Regions from separate parts of the Salinicoccus sp. CNSTN-B1 genome, predicted to be linked through region 3. Evidence: riboswitches for the same ligand, from Rfam matches in the RefSeq annotation. Region 3 holds a riboswitch; each other region holds the start of a gene.
The links. A riboswitch is a leader RNA that binds a small molecule or an ion and turns the genes downstream of it on or off. The one in region 3 is predicted to bind thiamine pyrophosphate.
Positions count from the first base shown of each region.

Region 1: linked by a shared signal. The riboswitch ahead of ACYF68_RS03120 (3-oxoacyl-ACP reductase) and the one ahead of ACYF68_RS01245 (IS30 family transposase) in region 3 are both predicted to bind thiamine pyrophosphate.
Region 2: linked by a shared signal. The riboswitch ahead of ACYF68_RS10780 (YkoF family thiamine/hydroxymethylpyrimidine-binding protein) and the one ahead of ACYF68_RS01245 (IS30 family transposase) in region 3 are both predicted to bind thiamine pyrophosphate.
Region 4: linked by a shared signal. The riboswitch ahead of ACYF68_RS09510 (ECF transporter S component) and the one ahead of ACYF68_RS01245 (IS30 family transposase) in region 3 are both predicted to bind thiamine pyrophosphate.

Region 1 is NZ_JBTWMN010000004.1:530,296-533,408, forward strand. It holds gene ACYF68_RS03115 (NtaA/DmoA family FMN-dependent monooxygenase) at 1-858, opposite strand, end outside; partial or broken gene ACYF68_RS03120 (3-oxoacyl-ACP reductase) at 870-1,618, opposite strand; TPP riboswitch at 1,721-1,823, opposite strand; gene ACYF68_RS03125 (IS30 family transposase) at 2,045-3,004, opposite strand.
Region 2 is NZ_JBTWMN010000004.1:1,836,446-1,839,558, forward strand. It holds partial or broken gene ACYF68_RS10775 (SDR family NAD(P)-dependent oxidoreductase) at 137-781, opposite strand; TPP riboswitch at 985-1,083, shown strand; gene ACYF68_RS10780 (YkoF family thiamine/hydroxymethylpyrimidine-binding protein) at 1,146-1,571, shown strand; gene ACYF68_RS10785 (YkoF family thiamine/hydroxymethylpyrimidine-binding protein) at 1,523-1,723, shown strand; gene ACYF68_RS10790 (VOC family protein) at 1,761-2,063, opposite strand; partial or broken gene ACYF68_RS10795 (DUF7916 family protein) at 2,379-3,113, shown strand, end outside.
Region 3 is NZ_JBTWMN010000004.1:202,136-205,248, reverse strand. It holds gene ACYF68_RS01250 (3-oxoacyl-ACP reductase) at 1-634, opposite strand, end outside; partial or broken gene ACYF68_RS01245 (IS30 family transposase) at 671-1,629, opposite strand; TPP riboswitch at 1,805-1,907, opposite strand; gene ACYF68_RS01240 (hypothetical protein) at 1,957-2,283, opposite strand; gene ACYF68_RS01235 (YhgE/Pip domain-containing protein) at 2,363-3,113, opposite strand, start outside.
Region 4 is NZ_JBTWMN010000004.1:1,608,264-1,611,376, reverse strand. It holds gene ACYF68_RS09515 (ABC transporter ATP-binding protein) at 1-1,184, shown strand, start outside; TPP riboswitch at 1,233-1,323, shown strand; gene ACYF68_RS09510 (ECF transporter S component) at 1,394-1,972, shown strand; gene ACYF68_RS09505 (ABC transporter ATP-binding protein) at 1,978-3,113, shown strand, end outside.

The DNA.
Region 1 (3,113 bases), 330 kb from region 3:
CTTTTCTTGTGCTTCTTCTTTTGTCTTACCCACATAAGTCACTAGACCTGGAAACACTTTGATTGAGCAGTCTGGCCGATGACTTTCTCTTATTGCCCGATCTAATTTCTCACGATAGGCTTTTGCTTGTCTTAAGTTCCAAGCAACTGAGTAGACTGCATCGGCATATTTCGCAGCAAGTGCCACGCCTTCTATTGATGCCCCTGCTTGCATCGCAACCGGTTTTCCTTCCTTTCCTAAAGGCAGGGTTAATGGCCCCTTTACTTGGAAGTAATCTCCATTATGGTTGAACGGTTGAATGTTATCGTTTTTGGTGATTTTATTGTTCGCTCTGTCTGGACTATAGTCATCAATGGACCACGATTCAAATAATTTATCCATGACTTCTGCAAATTCATCTGCTTTCTTATAACGCACTGCTCTTTCCGGTAATTCCAGCATACTGTGATTTTGTGCTTCGTAATCGGACATTGATGTCACCAGGTTCCAGCCCACACGTCCTTTTGTTATATGCTGCAGTGTGAGTAACTGCCTTGCTGAAGTAAACGGGTTATTAAACGTTCCCGAAATAGTTGAAACAAGTCCAACGTTAGCTGTGACATTACTCATGGCAGTTAATACAACTATTGGATCAAAATAACTCGTTGGCAATTCCGTAGCACTATAAGCAGGGAAGGCTTGTGCATCTGCGAAAAATACCGCATCGAATTTTCCACGTTCAGCAATCTTCGCCAAATTTTCATAGTATCCAATTGTCGTAAATTCATCTATGCTCGAATCTGCTGTCATCCATGCTGCCTGATGATGTCCTACACCATACAATAAAACTCCTATATTTAACTGTTTCGGATTAATCATAATATATCCCCCTAGTTCATAGTAAGGCCGCCATCCACCGTGATGTTCTGCCCCGTAATACCATCTGCTGCTTCGGAACAAAGATAAACCACCATATTCGCAACATCTTGAGGGGATGTGACTTTCCTCAATGGTGTGGATTGTGCGATTAAATCAAATACTTCAGGTGTTGTGGCTGCACTTGCATCTGTTGTCTTCAATAATCCGCCCGAAACGATATTTGCTCGGATGCCGTGCTGACCAAGCTCTGCTGCAACATTTCTGGTGAACCCAATTAAAGCAGCTTTTGCTGTTGTATATTCGTGATATGGTACCACAGGGTTTTGATATAGATTCGTTCCGATGCTAATGATTGCACCCTCTTTTCGCTCTAGGAATTGGGGAGGGCACTTTGTGATACGTTGAACGCGGCTTTTAACGTGCCGTCTAGTTGTTGTTCATAATCTTTGTAGGTTAAATCTTTAAATGCTTTTTGAGTAGTTGGGTCAAACTTGAAGTTTACGAGTGCGTTGTTTACTACAACATCAATCTGCCCAAAATGTTCAGTCCCTTTTTTAACTAACTGTTCAACTTCTTTCCTATTTGTAACGTCTGCCTGAATAGAAATTGCTTGGGGTCCGATTTGCTTTTGCAACGCTTCTGCTTCTGATTTGCTGCGATTGTAGTTAATGATGACATTAAAGCCTTTTTCACTCAATTTTTTTACGATGCATCTACCAAGACCTCTGCCACTTCCTGTTACTAAAACTGTCCTTGCCAAGTAAATACCTCCTCTATTTTAGAAAAAAAATACGCAACCTTCGTAAGAAGGTTACGTATCGAGAGCGAATTATATACACCTATAAAGGCATAGATATTTAGCTGTATCGAAGTAACACTTTCCTACGCTAGTTTTAACTAGATCAGGTTCAAAGGGTTTGAGGTTATCCTCATCTCAGTTTACAAAAACGCCCCTAGTGCAAATTTATTCTATTTAATATCATTGTAGTACTTCTAAGAGATACGTCAAGTAAATAGTGAATACTTTGAAATTTATTGAATAAGCTGAGCAGGACTTCTCATCCAAGTGAATCAAAAAAATTCTAATGAGGTCCGGCAGTATATTGAACGTGTTTCTACTATTATATAGGGGTCGTTCATTGATGGAAATGGCCCCTGTATATGTTATTTTTCATTTCTTCGTTTGTCAAAATAAGCTAGACAGCCTGCCTACATTCATGTAACTCATAAATGCTTCCAGCGGTGTCTGGTAGTTCAAAAACTTTCTGGGTATGTGGTTTCTCTTGGAGGCTACTGAAGCAACCATCCTCTGATCCACTGTGTTGAAATCCATATGCTTGGGCAGGCCGTCTTTCCGAAGCAGTCCATTGGAATGTTCATTCAATCCTCTTTGGGAAGGCGTGCCCGGGTCGGCAAAGTAAATATCAATATCATTTCGGTTGCTCATTGCCTGCCAATTTGAGAATTCCTTACCACAGTCGAAAGTAATGGATTTGAACACATTTCTGGGGATCTGATGGAACCATGCGTTGATGACTGTTTCAATATCCTTTGCAGTCCGGCCCTCGGGCTTGAGGGTAATGATCACTTTCGACAGCCGTTCTACAAGTGTCACAACGGCACTTTTATGATGGATGCCGACAATGGTATCGCCTTCCAGATGTCCAAATTCTTCTTTGAATGCTGGGTAGTCCGTCTTTCTGTCAGAGAGTTTCCGTCTGAAAGCCTGTCTCCCACGGCGTTCCTTATGGCCGTTGGGTTTTCGCTTTCCTTTCATCGGCAAGGTGGAAACATCAAAGTCTTTGCGCTTGAACATGCGGTACAATGTGCGGCTGGAGCAGTTGATCGGCTGTTCACGGCGACCGACAATCACATCCGGCGTCCATCCTTGCGCGACCTTTTCTGCCACATATGCGCGTTGATCATTCGACAGCACCGTCTGTTTTCGACCGCAACGCTGCTTGTTTGCCTTGTAGCGCTTATAGAAATCCAATGCGGTGTGACCGTTTTTCAGGAAAGTGACCACATTGTGGACGGTCTGACGTGCTCGGCCAATCTGTTCTGAAATCTTTGATACAGAGGCATTCTGATGGAAATAAGATTCTATAATTACAAGTTCATCCGTGCTAAGATGGGTGTAGGTCATTCGTGATCACTCCTATGATTTCTTTGGTCGGAAATACATTTTGAGTGTATCACGAGTGGCTTTCTTTATGTGTCTAGCTTAATTTTACAATCGGCGATCCTTAAAAAAG
Region 2 (3,113 bases), 1.6 Mb from region 3:
TAAGATAACAATCCTCGCTGAAATAATCAAACAGCCTTCCACAACACTACCATCCGCATCTTTCCGGATATGATATTGAATGGGGTTCAACAAAAAAGGCACCAGACCATCTGTCTGATGCCTTGCCCCTGCAAAACTACTGGGCGGTATAGCCGCCATCTACAAGGAGGGTCGTGCCAGTCGTAAACCCTTTCTCCGCCAGGAATACCACTGCGTGTGCAATCTCTTCAGGCTTGCCGAACTTGCCGATCGGGTGCTTGTCGACGAGAGCATCATAAAACTCTCCTAATGCGTCCTTATTCACCATACTGGCATCGACATAGCCCTGAGCTACTGCACTGACGCGGATGTTATCCTTGGCATACTGTAATGCAACGGATTTCGTCATTAAGTTTATTGCGCCCTTGGAAGCATTATAAGCAAATGCCGTCGGTTCGCCTACACTGCCGAGAATGGATGCGGTATTGATGATCGCCCCGCCTCCAGCCTTCTGCATTTCAGGAATGGCATGCTTCGAACCGTAGAATACGCTGTCCTGGTTGACTCTGATCACTTTATGGTAATCTTCGTAGGAAAGCTTGTGCGTCTCACCCTGGACACCGATTCCGGCGTTGTTGAACATGATATTCAGATGTCCAAACTTTTCCACGGCGGGAGCAACGCCTTTTTTAAAATCCTCTTCCACTGATACGTCGATCCATTGAAATGCGACGTCACCATGGCCTGCCAAATTTCCTTCTGCTTTCCTACTTGCGTTTCCATCATCATCTGCAATTGCGACTTTGACTCCTTTTCCAGGAACGTTTGTGCTACTTTGTCCTTAAGTCCCAAAGCGCATCTCTTTTAATGACCGTATCCGTTCACGATACAGATACCCATTTGTTTCAATTTTCAAACTTTTAAGCGCCATTTATTTTTAATCATCTGAAGCTGTCACTTGTAGTCGATGGCCGATCACATGTATGATGGGGGTGAAACTGCATACCGATGCACTGGGGGCGCTATATGAAGCTGAGACGGATCACCGGACCCCTACGACCCGATCTGGATAACACCAGCGTGGGGAAGTGCAGCTGATATACCTTCATGCTGCATTCCTATCGGATTGCAGTCTTTTTATATCAATATTCAGGAGGTATGGCATTATGGGAAATGAATACAGTTCAAAACAGCCTGTAGGCTGTCAATTCAACTTGAGTGTGATGAGCGATGACTTCGTGGATGTCATCCTATCGGCTTTGGAGAAGACCGAAACTGCTGAAGTCATGATGGAGACGGATGACGTATCATCCTGGGTGCACGGCTCGATATCCGACGTTTTTGCTGTCGTGGAGTCGATCTACTTAAACGCCGCACAGACCGGCAAGCACGTGGCGATGAGCGGCACATTTTCAGCCGGGTGCCCCGGGCTCAAGAGGAGGACGATTCCAAAACACCGGCCGGTTCGACAGCGCCGCGTAGAGATGTGGCGCAACAGGCCGGATGCAAATTCGCGCTCTATCCGCTGGGTACTGGGGACTACATGGAGATTATCCAATCCCGCATCAATACAGCAGCGGATGAAGGTGTAAAGGTGAGCGCCGGTCATGGTGCCACACGACTGGATGGGGACGTCCGTGACATCTTCAATGCCTTGGAATCCGCGTTTTTGAAAGTACAGGAAGCGGCAGGACATACCGCCATGACCTTCACCCTCTCATCAAACAGCCCTTCCAACCGCTGATTGACTACGGCCCACCTCAAAGAGGCGGGCCGTATTTCTATATGATCAGCATATCGTCATCATCAAACTCCCAGTCAGCACCATAGGCGACTTCCCAGTAGTAGCCGTCCGGATCTTTGAAGTATCCGCTGTAGCCGCCCCATGAGGTTGGGCTCGCTTCCCTGGTGACAATGCCCCCTGATTTTTTGGCCCGCTCCAGTATGTGATCGACCTCCGCTTCAGACTTCGCATTAAATGCCAAGGTGATGCCGTTGAAGCCATGTGTCATGTCCATCGCATCCGCTCCGGTCTCTGTGGCAAGTGTGTCGAGCGGATACAATGCCAGTTTCGATCCCTTCATCCTGAAAAAGATGATTTCTATTTCTTCCTCATCCCCATTATGATCGACTCCAATCCAAGTTTCCTATAGAAGTCGACGGAAACTGAAATATCCTTGACGCCAAGTGTAATCAGATTGATTCTGTCCATGGCCATTCCCCTTTTCAGATAAGGTAGTATAGAAAATGTATTTTTACATTGTAAATATACCATATATATTTGACGGTGGCAGAGTATGGGCCGAAATATATTTTCAGTACACCCCCGCATCCGCTTCAAACTGGTCAGCGGGGCCATTTTTATATAGAATGAGGGCAAAGAAGGAAGACGATCCATTATGAAACGATTACTGGACTGTAATGCATCTGATTTCAAAGGCATATCCGGCCGGGATCTGAAACAATCCATCCAGGCAAGTGAAGGCCAGGTGATGCTCGCAGAGACGATGGCCACCGTGCCCCCACTCTACCCGGACATCACCAATGCAGAACTGGCCGCTTCATTCGGAGCGGATATGCTGCTGTTCAACCTGCTGGATGTCTTCGAACCGAAAGTAGAAGGACTGGTCCCATCTGTCCGCACAGAGCTCATGCAGGAAATCAAACAGCTTACAGGGCGGCCGATCGGACTCAACCTTGAACCGGTCGACCTCGATGCCGAAGAGATTGAAGCGCTCGACACCATCAACCGCGGGCGTGTCGCCTCCAAAGAAGCACTAACGGCTGCCCAGACGCTCGGTTTCGACTTCATCTGCCTTACCGGCAATCCAAAAACAGGCGTCTCAAATGATGAAATCGCCCTCGCCATAGCGCGTGCCCGGAAGATATTCGGCGAAGATACACTGATCATCGCCGGCAAATGCATGGCGCTGGTGTCGCCAATGAAACAGGCAGTACCATCATCACCAATGAAGCCCTCAACACCTTCATCCGTGCAGGCGCCGATGTCATTCTGATGCCGGCACCCGGCACGGTCCCCGGCATCACCGTGGAAGACGCCCAGCAATATATCACCCATATCCATTCACAAGGTGCACTTGTGATGTCCACGATCGGGACCAGCCAGGAAGGTG
Region 3 (3,113 bases):
TCAATGGTGTGGACTGTGCGATTAAATCAAATACTTCTGGTGTTGTGACTGCACTTGCGTCTGTTGTTTTCAGTAAACCGCCAGAAACAACATTTGCTCGGATACCATACTGTCCAAGTTCTGCTGCAACGTTTCTGGTGAATCCAATTAAAGCAGCTTTTGCAGTAGTGTACTCGTGATATGGTACTACAGGATTTTGATATAGATTCGTTCCAATACTGATAATTGCACCGTCTTTACGTTCTAAAAACTGTGGTATTACACTTTGTGATACGTTGAATGCAGCTTTTAGTGTCCCGTCTAACTGTTGCTCGTAATCTTTATAAGTTAAATCTTTAAATGCTTTTTGAGTGGTTGGATCAAATTTAAAATTAACGAGTGCATTGTTTACAACAACATCAATCTTGGCCAAATGTTCAGTTCCTTTTTTAACTAACTGTTCAACTGCTTGACGGTCTGTAATGTCCGCTTGAATCGCAATGGCTTGTGCTCCAATTTCTTTTTTTAACTTCTCCGACTCTTCTTTACTGTTGTTGTAGTTAATTATGACATTAAAGCCTTTTTCACTTAGCGCTTTTACGATATAGCTGCCAAGTCCTCTTCCGCTTCCCGTTACTAAAACTGTCCTTGTCAAATAAATCACTCCTATAATTTTTTAGAATTTCGTTTGTCAAAATAAGCTAGACAGTTCTTTCTCACCCATGTAACCCAAAAAGACTTCCAATGGTGTACGATAGTTCAATGATTTTCTTGGGATATGGTTTCTTCTGGCGGCAACCGATGAGATAAAAGCTTGGTCGACCGTGTTGAAATCCATATCTTTAGGCAGGCCATCCCTTCTGAGCAAGCCATTGGAATGTTCGTTTAACCCCCGCTGTGATGGTGTGCCCGGATCGGCAAAGTAGATGGATAGATCATTTCGATTGCTCATCGACTGCCAGTTGGAGAACTCCTTGCCACAATCGAAGGTGATGGATTTGAATAGGTTTCTAGGCATCTGTTGACACCATGTATTAATGGCAGACTCAATATCCAGTGCGGTTCTGCCTTTGGGTTTTAATGTGATGATGGCTTTTGACAGACGCTCAACCAGCGTGATGACCGCACTCTTGTGACGGACACCGACAATGGTGTCGCCTTCAAGGTGGCCGAACGCTTCATTGAAAGTGGGATAGTCATCCACTCTTTCAGAGATATTACGCCTGAAGGCTTGTCTGCCCGGCGTTCCTGATGGCCATTCGGTTTTCGCTTGCCCTGCATTGGCAGCTTGGCCGCATCAAAGGTTTCCCGTTTGAACATCCGATACAGCGTGCGACCCGAGCAGTCAATTGGCATCTCCTGCCGGCCGACGATCACATCCGGTGTCCAGCCCTGAGCGACCTTCTCTTCGATGTACTTCCGTTGACTGGTCGGCAAGACACTTTGTTTTCTACCACATCGCTTCTTATTTTCTTTATAGCGCTGATAGTAGTCGATGGCGGTGTGCCCGGCCTTGAAATGCGTGATGACATTGTGGATAGTCTGCCGGGCACGTCCGAGCCGTTTCGCAATCTGAGCCACGGTAGTTCCGTGTCGGAAATAGGCTTCTATGAATACTAATTCATCCGTGGTAATATGGGTGTCGGTCATGCATGATCACTCCTATGATTTCTTTTGTCGGAAAACCATTTTGAGTGTATCATGTGTGACCGTTTTATGTGTCTAGCTTAATTTTACAATCGGCGGAATAAAAAATACGCAACCTTCATAGGAAAGTTACGTATCGAGAGTAATTTATATGCCCACAAGGACATAGATATACAACTGTATCGATGTAACACTTTCCTACGCCAGTTTTAACTAGATCAGGTTCAAAGGGTCTGAGGTTACCCTCATCTCAGTTTATAAAAACGCCCCTAGTGCGAATCTATTCTATTTAACCTCATTGTAGTACTTTACAAAGATACGTCAAGTAAATCACAAAACGATCATGGAAATCATCAGTGTAAATTCCATACCGTATTTTTTGGAGATTTTCGGAATGAACGGTGAGAACAAACCAAAAACGCCGAGCAGCAGAATATTCATAAAACCAACCATAGTAGTGCTTCTATTCAGTTCTTCGGTAAAGAATGGTACAAGCAGCCTGGCAGGAGAGATTGGCGATCTTAAAGTCGCACCAATCAGTACAATTGCAATAAACAATAAAATAGAATAAATAAAACGCTTATCTATTTTATTTGAAGAACCCCTCCATACAATAACTCCGGAATCTTGAGTTTCATCAATTTGTTTCCGTCTCATATCATACAATCCTCAGTAGGTGTACATTACTGGAGAATTTTTGCAGAAAAAAAGCCCGCTCGGTCAGCGGGCTGAACTTTTAGTTTTCAAATTTGGCCATTTTATTCGCTTTTTCTTCATACTTAGGGAATTTATCTTTCAGCCATAATACTAACAATACGAGCAGGTAAGCACCAGCAGCTGTTGCAAGCAGGGTATACATTATTGTGCTGAATTCCATGTTAAATGCCTGGCCGAAAATCGCATCTTTAAAGCCGGACACGACGAATGCCATCGGCAGGAATTCATAAAGCGTTTGATAGAAATTGTTTGCAGTTTCTATCGGGAAAGTTCCGCCGCTTGATGATAACTGTACAATCAGCAGTACGATTCCGAGGAATTTGCCGAAGTTGCCGAATATCATTACCAGCAATCCTATAATGGAAATGGAAACGAGTGACCATACAAGCATCGCAAAGTAAAATCTCCAGTGGCTGGCAATCTCAATCTGCATTATCCAGACAATTGTAGCATACAGCAGAGTTGTAATGATTACCGAGTGAGATAAAAACAGCAGACCGCGGCTGAGCCACTGGCTGAATACATTTTTCTTATTTTCGAATATTTTATTCATCGGGTAAACAACGTTAAATGTAATAGCTCCGATATACAGACTGACTGCAATAACTAACGGTGCAAAACTCTGCGCATAGTTTTGTGTATCCACCATGGACTCAATATCCAGGTTAACAGGACTTGCAATCGCTTCTGCTCCCTCATCAGTGAAAACAATATTCTGTTCTTCTATGTCCGCAAGCAGCTCGTTAAATCTGGTATCAACCTCTGTAAGT
Region 4 (3,113 bases), 1.4 Mb from region 3:
CGGGACCGCTCTATAAAAAGAGGCAGAAGGCGACGGGTGAAATGAACGGCTATATCGAAGAGATGGTATCCGGACAGGAAATCGTTAAAGTCTTTTCGCAGGAAGAAACGGCCATCCGCAACTTCAGCGACAAGGCGGCGAACTTGAGGGAGATCACTTTTTGGGCCTTCCTGTATGCAGGTCTGATCCCGAAGATCATGAACATGCTGAATAATGTCAGCTTTACGATTGTTGCCGGGGCCGGTGGCCTGCTTGTGTTCTATACAGACGGGCTTGTGACCATCGGGACGATTGTCGTCTTCGCTGAATATGCCCGCCAATTCACACGGCCCCTGGCTGACCTTTCGAACCAGTTCAACCAGGTGCTGTCGGCTCTTGCCGGCGCAGAGCGGGTTTTTGGAATCATCGATTCGGAGACTGAAACAGATGCAGGTCATATCGAGGATGTGACGATCCGCGGAGAAATAGAATTTGACGACGTCTCATTCTCTTATGATGCTGATCAAGAGAAGTCGACGATCAATCAACTAAGCTTCAAGATCGATGCCGGCGAATCGGTTGCGCTCATCGGCGCGACCGGCGCAGGCAAGACGACGGTCATGCAGCTGCTTGCCCGTTTCTATGAGACAGACGAGGGTGAAATCCGCATCGACGACCGGAACATATTGGATTATAAACGTACGGCAGTGCGTTCACAGACGGCGTTTGTGCTTCAGGATCCATACCTGTTCGAGGCGACGATCCGCGAAAATATACGATATGGTAAATTGGATGCGACAGACGATGAAGTCATTGAAGCGGCAAAACTCGCTAATGCTCATGAGTTCATCATAGAGCTTGAAAATGGCTATGATACTGTGCTCGAGGCCGATGAGGGCTTCGTCTCCCAAGGACAGAAACAACTCATTTCCATAGCGAGAGCTCTGATAACTGATCCGGCGATACTGCTTCTTGACGAGGCGACGAGCAGCATAGACACGGTTACGGAACTGAAGATCCAGGAGGCGCTTGAACGATTGATGAAGGACCGTACAAGCATCATCATCGCGCATAGATTGAATACAATCAAAGCCGTGGATCGTATATTCGTCATGGAACTCGGCGAACTCGTTGAAAGCGGCAGTGAAGAAGAACTGCTTGAAGCGGGTGGCAGATATCATCAGATGATTGCGGACAACAAGTGATTTTACAAAAGCCTGAGAATACGCTATCATATATTCAATTGAATAATAGCACACCACTAGGGGTGTCCTTTCGGACTGAGAATTACCCTTATCACCTGATCTAGATCATACTAGCGTAGGGAAGTGGCATATTACATAGTATTAATATGCACACCACTACATTAGTGGTGTGCTTTTTTATTCTCTAATAATTTTAGGAGGGTATCAAAATGAAGAAAAGAAAAGCATTAACATTGACGGACGTTTTGGTGACCGTCGTCGTTTCACTGGTATTCGCAGTCATCTACTCGGTTTGGGGCGCTTTTTACACAGCCTTGAAGCCTCTTGGCATCCATCTGAATGAATTGGTCTACGGGATGTGGTTCATCGCCCCTGTAGTCGTATATCTGATCATCAGAAAACCGGGGGTTGCATTGATTGCGGAATTTGCAGCAGCCTCGGCTGAAACCATAGTCCTGCTGCAGTTCGATGTCATGCTTATCATCTATGGACTTATACAAGGGTTGGCCTGTGAACTTGTTTTTGCAATTGTACGATATAAAAGTACAGCGTTGATGGTCGCTGTATCAGCGGGAACAGCAGCGGCACTCTCTACACTGCCATTGGACTGGTACTATGGTTACCTTGCCCATCTCGAGACATGGAACCTGATTCTGATGGCTGGCTTCAGGATATTGAGTGGGGCAGTGGTCGCAGGGTGGCTTGCGCATATCCTCTATAGAGCATTGCTTGAGACGGGTGTTCTTAAACTGCTCGGTCAGTATAAGGAAATAGAAAAGGAGGCATAGATGGGATGGAAGTGGTGAATATGGCACTGCAGTTTCGAGGTGCCCATGACCCATTGTTTACGGACATGAACCTGCAGATAGAAAAAGGTGAAAAAGTTCTGATAGTGGGACCAAGTGGTTCCGGAAAAAGTACGTTATTGAATATATTGAGTGGCCTCATGCCACGCGTCATTGATGCACTGCTGGAAGCGGACCATATGGATTTACCTGATGGGGGTGCTGTGGTCTTTCAAGATCCCGATTCCCAGTTCACCATGCCTACAATCGGTGAAGAACTTGCTTTCATAATGGAGAACAATCAAGTGCATATTGACGATATGACTTCGAATGCCTTGTCAGCATTAGAAGCAGTGGGTTTGAGAAAGCCTCTTGAGACCCAAATCAGCAGCTTATCGGGAGGCATGAAGCAAAAACTGGCGATTGCTTCTGCATTGCTGCAGAAAGCCGATACTTTCTTTCTCGACGAGCCGACAAGCATGTTGGATGAAAACACTGCCTGTTCTTTATGGGAAATGATTCAGGAAGTGTGGGAAGAGCGTACCGTAGTAATTGTCGAACACCGGGTTGAACACGTGTGGTTTAGAGTGGATCGGATTATTTTGTTGAATGATGAAGGCTGTATCGTCGCTTCCGCTACACCAAGTGAGATGTTAAGTGACAATAGGGAAGCTTTGGATGCTCTAGGAGTGTGGCATCCACATTCATGGCAGAATGCCCCACGATTCACCAAAAGCACAGATAATGGCGCCCCGCTTCTCCAGATTAATGACCTTTCGATAAATAGAGTAGGAAGCGAGCTGCTCAGTGTGGATGATCTGCATATTCCTAAAGGGCAATGGATTACACTGGAAGGGGAGAATGGGAGCGGAAAATCAAGTTTCATGATGGCAGTCATGAAGCTGATGCAGACACGAGGAGAAGTCATATTCGAAGACCGTCCTATACGAAAGACCAAACAATTCCAAGGGGCACTCTATCCGGTTTTTCAGAACCCCGAGCTCCAATTCATCACCAACAGTGTCTTTGATGAAGTGTTCATCAATCTGGAAATGCATCATGATGAATCAGCAGCTGAGAAGAAGACTGGACAGGTGCTCTCACGGATGGGTCTATCCCATATCAAAAGACTGCATCCGCTTGA